2 regions of the Caminicella sporogenes DSM 14501 genome follow, and region 2 is predicted to be linked to the other one. Evidence: a T-box and tRNA genes for the amino acid it is inferred to sense, from the RefSeq annotation. Region 2 holds a T-box; the other holds one or more tRNA genes.
The links. A T-box is a leader RNA that pairs with one kind of tRNA and senses whether it is charged. The one in region 2 lies ahead of argS (arginine--tRNA ligase), so its partner is inferred to be a tRNA-Arg.
Positions count from the first base shown of each region.

Region 1: it has a tRNA-Arg gene. The T-box ahead of argS (arginine--tRNA ligase) is inferred to sense a tRNA for this amino acid. The anticodon was not compared.

Region 1 is NZ_FRAJ01000007.1:12,486-16,927, reverse strand. It holds gene BUA90_RS04895 (fumarate hydratase) at 1-360, opposite strand, end outside; gene BUA90_RS04890 (spore coat protein) at 733-1,206, opposite strand; tRNA gene BUA90_RS04885 (tRNA-Arg) at 1,482-1,557, opposite strand; gene BUA90_RS04880 (ABC transporter ATP-binding protein) at 1,725-2,690, opposite strand; gene BUA90_RS04875 (ABC transporter ATP-binding protein) at 2,690-3,679, opposite strand; gene BUA90_RS04870 (ABC transporter permease) at 3,700-4,442, opposite strand, start outside.
Region 2 is NZ_FRAJ01000013.1:8,418-12,859, reverse strand. It holds gene BUA90_RS08200 (endonuclease MutS2) at 1-886, shown strand, start outside; gene BUA90_RS08195 (2-thiouracil desulfurase family protein) at 906-1,364, shown strand; gene BUA90_RS08190 (GerMN domain-containing protein) at 1,397-1,987, shown strand; T-box leader at 2,069-2,282, shown strand; gene argS (arginine--tRNA ligase) at 2,382-4,082, shown strand; gene BUA90_RS08180 (hypothetical protein) at 4,113-4,442, opposite strand, start outside.

The DNA.
Region 1 (4,442 bases), on a different contig from region 2:
TGTATTCTTTCTTATCAAAGGGTCTTTAACAACAGATTTTCTTAAATAACCTTCCTTATACCCCTGCCTTACTCCTTCATTTATGGCATCTGTTATATTACCACCTATTAATTTGACATCTTGACCTATTTCAACAAAAATAACAGCCATTCCAGTATCTTGACACATAGGCACTTTATCATTTTTAGCTATTTCTGCATTTTTTATTAGATTTTCTAATATGTCTTTACCTACAGGTGATTCTTCCAATTCTTTAGCTTTTTTTAAAGCATTAATTACATCAACACCCAAATTATAATTTGAACTCATACACATTTCTTTGACAACATCTCTTATTTTAAATACATGTATTTCTCTCACTTTTCACACCGTCCAATTTATTTTTTTCAAAAATAAATCGACATAGGTAAGCATACACCTTTGCAAAGTGCACATCCCCATGCCGAAATGTTTCTAAGAAATAAGTAATGGATAAATCACTCACTTAGAAACAAGGCATTATATCTTTCACAACCCTTGCATTTTAATTATATAAAATATTCAGACACTTTTCAATCTCTAAGATTATTTTTAAAACTATTTACTATAAATTTATTTTTAAACACACTCTTTTTACCTATTTTGAATAAAAAACATTAACAATAAAATATCCTATAGAAAGATTTACTTTAATCTATCTATAGGATGATATTTTAAAAACTTAACTATAAAATCAAATCAATTGCTAGAAATTTATTTAACATTATACATTCCATGGCTATTCATATAATCAAAAAGTTCTTTTCCATGCTGTTGTTCATCTTGCTGTATATGTTGAAGTGCTTGTCTAATAGTTGGATTTACACATTCGAATATTACAGTATCATATGTTCCTGATACATATTTTTCAGTAGATAGCAAATCGTTACATAAAACTTTGTCTTTTTGATTGCTCATAACATTTTCTGAATTCATTTGCTGTACCTGAGCTTGTTGAAACATAACTTGCTGATTTATCTGTGCATGACTTAAATTAGGTTGTTGCCCATTAAGTATTTGATTAATAATATCATAATGATGCTGTTCTTCAGTTGCAATTTTATTAAATAACTGTTTTAATTGCGGGTCTTGTGCTTGATTTGCATAATTTTGATATTTTTTAACACATATTTCTTCTTGATTTCTCTGTTCTTCTAAAAGCATTCTTTCTTTTTGACTAATTTGCATTAAACCACCTCCTTGAATTATTCTTTACAATCAAATAAATTGTTATTCATATTTTCTACTACTATTATCGTAACTTTTCAAATTTTATACTTCAAAATATTATTTTAATAACAAATATATTTTTAATATTTTTATTAATTATAAATTTCATAAATAGATAATAAATCTTTAAAATCCTATAAAATTAACTTAAATACTTATTAATTATTCATTATTACTTATTAATAAAAAATACCAGCTAAAATTTTAATAGCTGGTATTTTAACAGATATAATTGGTGCACCCAGAGGGACTCGAACCCCCAACGCCCAGATTCGAAGTCTGGCACTCTATCCATTGAGCTATGGGTGCATTTATTTCTTATATTACTTTATTAATATTAGCATATAGATGTATATTAATCAAGTACAGTATACTCTGTAAAACTCACAGCTATTTGTAAAAAATAACTCTAAAGGCAGTATAACCTTTAGAGCTATATAAATATAGAGAGAGGTCTACACATTTATATGAAAATATTATTTTAGCTTGTCTACCATATGACATGCAACAAAATGTTCATTTCCTATATCTTTTAATTCAGGCTGTTTAGAAGTAGCCATTTTACAGCTGTCAGCATAAGGACATCTTTTAGCAAATCTACATCCCGGTTCTGGATTTATTGGAGAACTAATCTCTCCTTTTAAAACTATTCTTTCTTTTTTGCGATGTATACTTGGAACTGGAATAGCTGATAAAAGTGCCTTCGTATAAGGATGAATAGGATTTTTAAAAAGTTCTTTAGCAGGTGCTTTTTCAACCATTTGTCCAAGATACATAACTGCTATCTCATCAGAGAAATGTTTAACAACTGATAAATCGTGAGTAATAAACATATAAGTAAGTCCAAATTCTTCTTGAAGGTCTTGCATAAGGTTTAATACCTGTGCTTGAATAGAAACATCAAGAGCAGATACTGGCTCATCACATACTATAAACTTAGGATTTAATGATAAAGCCCTTGCTATACCAATTCTCTGTCTTCTACCACCATCAAGCTCATGCGGATAAGCATTTACAAGTCTCTCTGCTAATCCAACTGTATCCATAAGCTCTGAAACTCTCTTATTAAGTTCAGCTTTATTCTTAACTAATTTGTGAATTATTAAAGGCTCAGCTATTATTTCACTGACTGTCATTCTTGGATTAAGTGAAGCAAATGGGTCTTGAAATATTATCTGCATCTCTTTTCTAAGTTCTCTTAACTGCTGTTTATTGAACATTCTTATATTTTTACCTTCAAATATTATTTCCCCATCAGTTGGTTCATGAAGTCTTAAAATCGCTCTACCAGTAGTTGATTTACCACAACCTGATTCACCAACTACACCAAGAGTTTTACCTCTTTCTATTGAAAAAGTTACATCATCAACGGCATGTAACATTCCTTTAGGTGTTTTAAAGTACTTTTTAAGATTTCTAACTTCAAGTATTTTATCTGCCATTATCTTTTCACCTCCGCATCAACAAGACCTTCATAAATTAAGCACTTAACCTTATGTCCATTTTCTATTTCAGTAATTTTAGGTTCTTGTTTACTGCAAATATCCTTAGCGTACGGACATCTTGGATGGAATTTACATCCTTTTGGAAGGTTTGTTGGGTCTGGCATCAAACCTTTAATAGGCTTCAATCTGTCAACTTCTTCTTCTAAATTTGGTATTGAACCAAATAAACCTACAGTATAAGGATGTCTTGGATTTTCAAATAACTGCTCAAGTGATGCAGTTTCTACTATTTCACCAGCATACATAATAGCAACTTTATCACATACTTCTGCAACCACACCTAAATCATGAGTAATTAAAATCATCGCTGTCTTAAATTCTTCCTTCAAATTATTCATTAAATCAAGTACTTGTGCTTGTATTGTAACATCAAGAGCTGTTGTAGGTTCATCAGCTATTAAAAGCTTTGGATTACAAGCAAGTGCTATAGCTATTATAACTCTCTGTTTCATGCCTCCTGAAAACTGATGCGGATAATCATTTACCCTTGTCGCTGGAATACCAACAAGTTCAAGCATTTCCTCTGCTTTTTTCATAGCTTCTTGTTTTGACACATTTTGATGTATTTCAATAACTTCAGCTATCTGTTCCCCTACAGTCATAACAGGGTTTAATGAAGTCATAGGGTCTTGGAATATCATAGATATTTTATTTCCCCTAATCATTCTCATTTCTTCTTCAGAAATATCTAATAAATTTCTCCCTTCAAATTCAATTGACCCATTTATAATTTTACCCGGAGGATTAGGTACCAATCTCATAATACCCAACGCAGTAGTAGTCTTACCTGCTCCTGTTTCTCCAACTAATCCTAACGTCTCTCCTTCATTAAGCTTAATATCTATACCGTTAACAGCTTTAACTGTTCCATCATCAGTTATATAATGTATAGTTAAATTATTTATATTTAGCAGCTCTTTTGCCATCATCTACACTCCCTTCTAGATTATTGCTTTAATCTTGGATCTAGTGCATCTCTTAAACCGTCACCTACTAGGTTAAGTGCAAGAATTGTAATCATAATTGCAAGTCCCGGGAAAGTCGTTACATGCCATGCATATCTTAAATACTGTCTACCTCCAGCTAGCATTGAACCCCATTCCGGTGCTGGTGGTTGAATACCAAGTCCGATAAAACTAAGTCCTGCTGTAGAAAGAATTGCTCCTGCAACACCTAAAGTCCCTTGAACTATAACAGGTGCTAATGCATTAGGTATTATATGTTTTAAAATTATTCTCGCATCACTAGCCCCTATTGCTTTAGCCGCTTCTATAAATTCTTGATCTCTTATAGATAAAACTGAAGCTCTAACTATTCTTGCATATGAAGGAACCGAAGATACGCCAATTGCTAGCATTAAGTTAAATAGAGATGGTCCTAATGCTGAAACTATTGCAATAGCCAATAATATACTTGGAATTGCTAAAAATATATCCATTGCTCTCATTATTACATTATCTAATTTTCCACCATAATAACCTGCTATTGCTCCTAAAGTTCCTCCTATAATTATAGAAATACCAACAGCAATTATTCCGACATAAAGTGAGACTCTTGCTCCATGTACCATTCTTGCAAATATATCTCTTCCAAATTCATCTGTTCCAAGCCAATGCTCTGCACTTGGTCCTTTTAATTTATTAGCTAAATCTATTTTTACAACTACTTCATCATAATTTGCTATAAAAT
Region 2 (4,442 bases):
GAGATTGGGATTAAGTGATTATATAATAGAAAAAGCTAGAGAATTTATAAATAAAGAAGATATAGAATTTGAAGAAATAATATCTTCAATAGAAGAAAATAGAAAGTTAGCTGAAAAAGATAGAGATGAAGCTATTAGATTGAGACTTGAAGTTCAAAGGCTTAAAAATGAATATGAGAAAAAAATACAAAAACTTAATAAGCAAAGAGAAAGAGAAATAAGACAAGCTAAAGAAGAAGCTAGAAAAATTTTGAAAGATGCTAAAAAAGAAGCTGATGAGATAATAAAAGAACTCAGAAATATTTCAAAGGAAGTTGGTAGAGAAAGAAATAGAAAGATTGAAGAAATGAGAAAGAAGATGAGAATCAGTATAGATGCTTTAGAAGAACCACTATTTAGAATAGAAAATATTGATACTGATGAACCACCTAAAGATTTAAGAGTAGGAGATACAGTAAGAATATTAACTTTAAATCAAACGGGTACTGTTATTAGCAAACCGAATTCTGATGGTGACTTAACAGTACAAATTGGAATTATGAAAATTAATGTCAATATTTCAAATTTAAGATTAGTTAAGGAAGATAGAGACAGCATAGAAAAGACAAATGTAGGAACTATTCTTAAAACAAAAACACAGACTGTAAAAAGTGAAATAGATTTAAGAGGACAAACTTTTGAAGAAGCAAGGATTATATTGGATAAGTATTTAGATGATGCTTATTTGGCTAAATTGCAGAGAGTGAGTATTATTCACGGTAAAGGAACAGGTGCACTTAGAAAAGGTATACATCAGTTTTTAAAGACTCATTCTCATGTAAAGTCTTTTAGACAGGGCGTTTATGGTGAAGGAGGAGATGGAGTAACTATAGTTGAATTAAAATAAATTTTAAGGAGAAGTAAAGATGATATTAGTTAGTGCTTGTTTGTTGGGAATTGATTGTAAATATAATGGTAAAAATAATTATAATGAAGATTTGAAGAAATTTTTAAAAGATAAAAAATATATAATCGTATGTCCTGAACAATTGGGTGGGCTGCCAACTCCACGCAAACCTAGTGAAATAATTGCTGGAGATGGATATGATGTTTTAGATGGTAAGAAAAAAGTATTAAATCTCAAAGGGGATGATGTTACAGACTATTTTATAAAAGGAGCATATGAATCACTTAAAATTGCTAAACTGTATGGTATAAAAAAAGCTATTTTAAAGGCTAGAAGTCCATCATGTGCAAGTTTTAAAATTTATGATGGCAGTTTTAGCGGAAAGCTAAGAGAAGGTGTAGGAGTTACAACAGCTTTACTTAAAAAAAATGGAATAAAAGTGTTAAATGAAGAAAATTATAGGGAATATATAGAATAATTAAAATTAAAATAAGCAAGGGGGACAAATGTATGAAAAGATTATTTTCAATTTTATTGATAGCGTTATTTATATTATCTCTTTCAGTTGGCTGTTCTAAAAAGGAAGCTGAAGTTAGTGGAACAGATTTAGAACAAGCTGTAGAAGAAAATAATGAACAAGCTACTAAGGTAAGTGATGAAAATACAAAAAGTGATAAGATTGACTATGTTTTATATCTAAAAATGAAAAACATGCCATTTCTCTATGATGAAATGTTTTCGATTGATATAAATGATGAAAAGCTTAAAAATAAAACTATGGAAGAGTTTGTTTTAGATGAGTTGATAAATTATAAAGGTGATGAACAATTTGTAAGTCCTATACCTAAGGGAACAAAAGTTATATCTGTTGAAAGAGATGGTAAAAATGTAATAGTTAATTTTTCAAAAGAATTTTTGAAAGAGAAAATGTCAACTAATGATGCTACTATAACTATAGGAAGTATAGTTAATTCTTTAGTTGTACTTCCGGGAAATGAAACTGTTCAAATAAAGGTAGACGGTGAATTTTTAAAAGAATATTATGGATTTGATACTTCTAAGCCTCTTTCATTTTTAGAAGGATTGTTTCCAGATAAGTAGATAAGTTTTGTATTAAAAAATAAATTAAACTACTTGATTTAATCAGTAATTTATGTTAAATTATATTTCAAATTTAATATTTATGTATCTATGAGAAGGAGAGTAGGTCTTTACATGTATTATAGCGAGTCAGGGACGGTGGAAGCCTGACATACAGTATTGACTGAAGCGCACCTTTGAGATTTTAGCTGAAATAACAGTAGGCTAAATGGTTTTCTCCCCATTATCGGAGAATAGAGAGGATACATTTATGTATCAATAAGAGTGGTAACGCGGGCAATAACTCGTCTCTTACTATTAAGGGGCGGGTGTTTTTATTTGCTTATAATTTGAAAAAATTATTTTAATGATAAGATAAATAATACATAAATGAAATGAATAGGGAGGTAAAAAAATGATAGATTTTAAGAGAGAGATAGCAAATATTTTATCTGAAAAAGTAGATGAGTTAAATAGTGAAGAAGTATTAAATATGATTGAAATTCCACCTAAGTCAGAAATGGGAGATTTTGCTTTTCCGTGTTTTAAATTGGCTAAAATTTTTAAAAAAGCTCCAAATCTTATAGCGAAGGATATTGTAGAATCTATTGGGGAAAATGAGTTATTTGAAAAAATAGAAATAATTGGAGCATATATAAATTTTACTGTTGATAAAGAGATATTTGCTAGGAGTGTTATTGAAGAAATATTAAAAATGGGTGATAAATTTGGCAGCTTAGATTTAGGTAAAGGTAAAAATGTTGTTGTAGAATTTTCATCACCAAATATTGCTAAGCCTTTTCATATTGGACATATCAGAAGTACAGTAATAGGCAGTGCATTAAATAATATTTATAAATTTCTTGGATACAATACAATAGCAGTTAATCATCTTGGAGATTATGGTACTCAATTTGGGAAATTGATAGTTGCTTTAAAGGCTTGGGGAAATAGAGAAGTAGTTGAAGAAAATCCTATTCCAGAATTACTTAAGCTATATGTAAAATTCCACGAAGAAGCTGAAAAAAATCCAGAACTTGAAGATGAAGCAAGAATGTGGTTTAAAAAACTTGAAGATGGAGATGATGAAGCTACTGAGCTTTGGCAGTGGATTAGAGATGTTAGTTTAAAAGAGTTTAATAGAGTTTATGACATGCTTGGTATCAAATTTGATTCATATGCAGGAGAAAGTTTTTATTCAGATAAAATGCCTCGAGTACTTGAACTTATGAGAGAAAAGAATTTACTTAAAAAATCACAGGGGGCAGAAATAGTTGACCTTGAAGAGTATGGTATGCCACCTGCTTTGATTACTAAAAAAGATGGTTCAACACTGTATATTACGAGAGATATTGCTGCGGCAATATATAGAAAAGAACATTATGATTTTTATAAAAATATTTATGTAGTGGGTTCACAGCAAAATCTTCATTTTAAACAGTGGATTAAAATAATAGAATTAATGGGATATGATTGGGCAAAAGATTGTATTCATGTTCCTTTTGGTATGGTAAGTCTTGAAGAAGGTACTATGTCAACTAGGAAAGGTAGAGTAGTATTTTTAGAAGATGTACTTAATAAAGCAGTTGAGAAAACTAAAGAAATTATTAGTGAAAAGAATCCAAATTTAGAAGATAAAGATGAAATAGCAAAACAAGTAGGTATTGGTGCAGTAGTATTTCAGGAACTTTCTAACAATAGAATTAAAGATTATGTATTTTCATGGGATAGAACGCTTAATTTTGACGGAGAATCAGGTCCTTATGTGCAGTATACTCATGCAAGGGCTTCAAGCTTATTAAGAAAATCTAATGTTGATTATAATAAAAATGTAAACTATAAATTATTACAAGAAAAAGAAACCATGGACCTTGTTAGAATACTTAATAAATTCCCAGAAGTAGTAGAAGATGCTGCAAGAAAATATGAACCTTCAGTTGTTACCAGATATGTGATAGATGTTGCTCAAGCTTTCAATAAATTTTACCATGATACTCAAATACTAGTAGATGATGAAGAACTTCAAAAAGCTAGATTGGCTTTAGTTGCAGCAGTTAAGCAGACTATAAAAAATGGATTAAAACTTATAGGAGTTGCAGCTCCAGAAAAAATGTAGTAATAAAGCAGTAGCTGACAGGCTACTGCTTTATGTTTTTTTAAAACTTTCAGGTTCTTTTTTATAATATACTCTTTTACTTCTGTCTTTAATATCAATAATAGTATTTAAAATAGTATTTACCTCATCTTTAAGTAATTTTAAATCTTCTTTAGAGATATTGTAATAAAGATATAAGTCTTCAAAATATCGAACTAATTTAGATATTTTATCGTCTACTTCAATAAAATCTTTAAAGTTTTTACTATTCATTGCGTTTTTGAATTGTTCAAGGTCTATTTTAATTATATCAATTATATCTTCTTCTGTATTAAAATTTCCTACTGCCATAACATAAGGTTTAATTCTTTCTAAAAAATA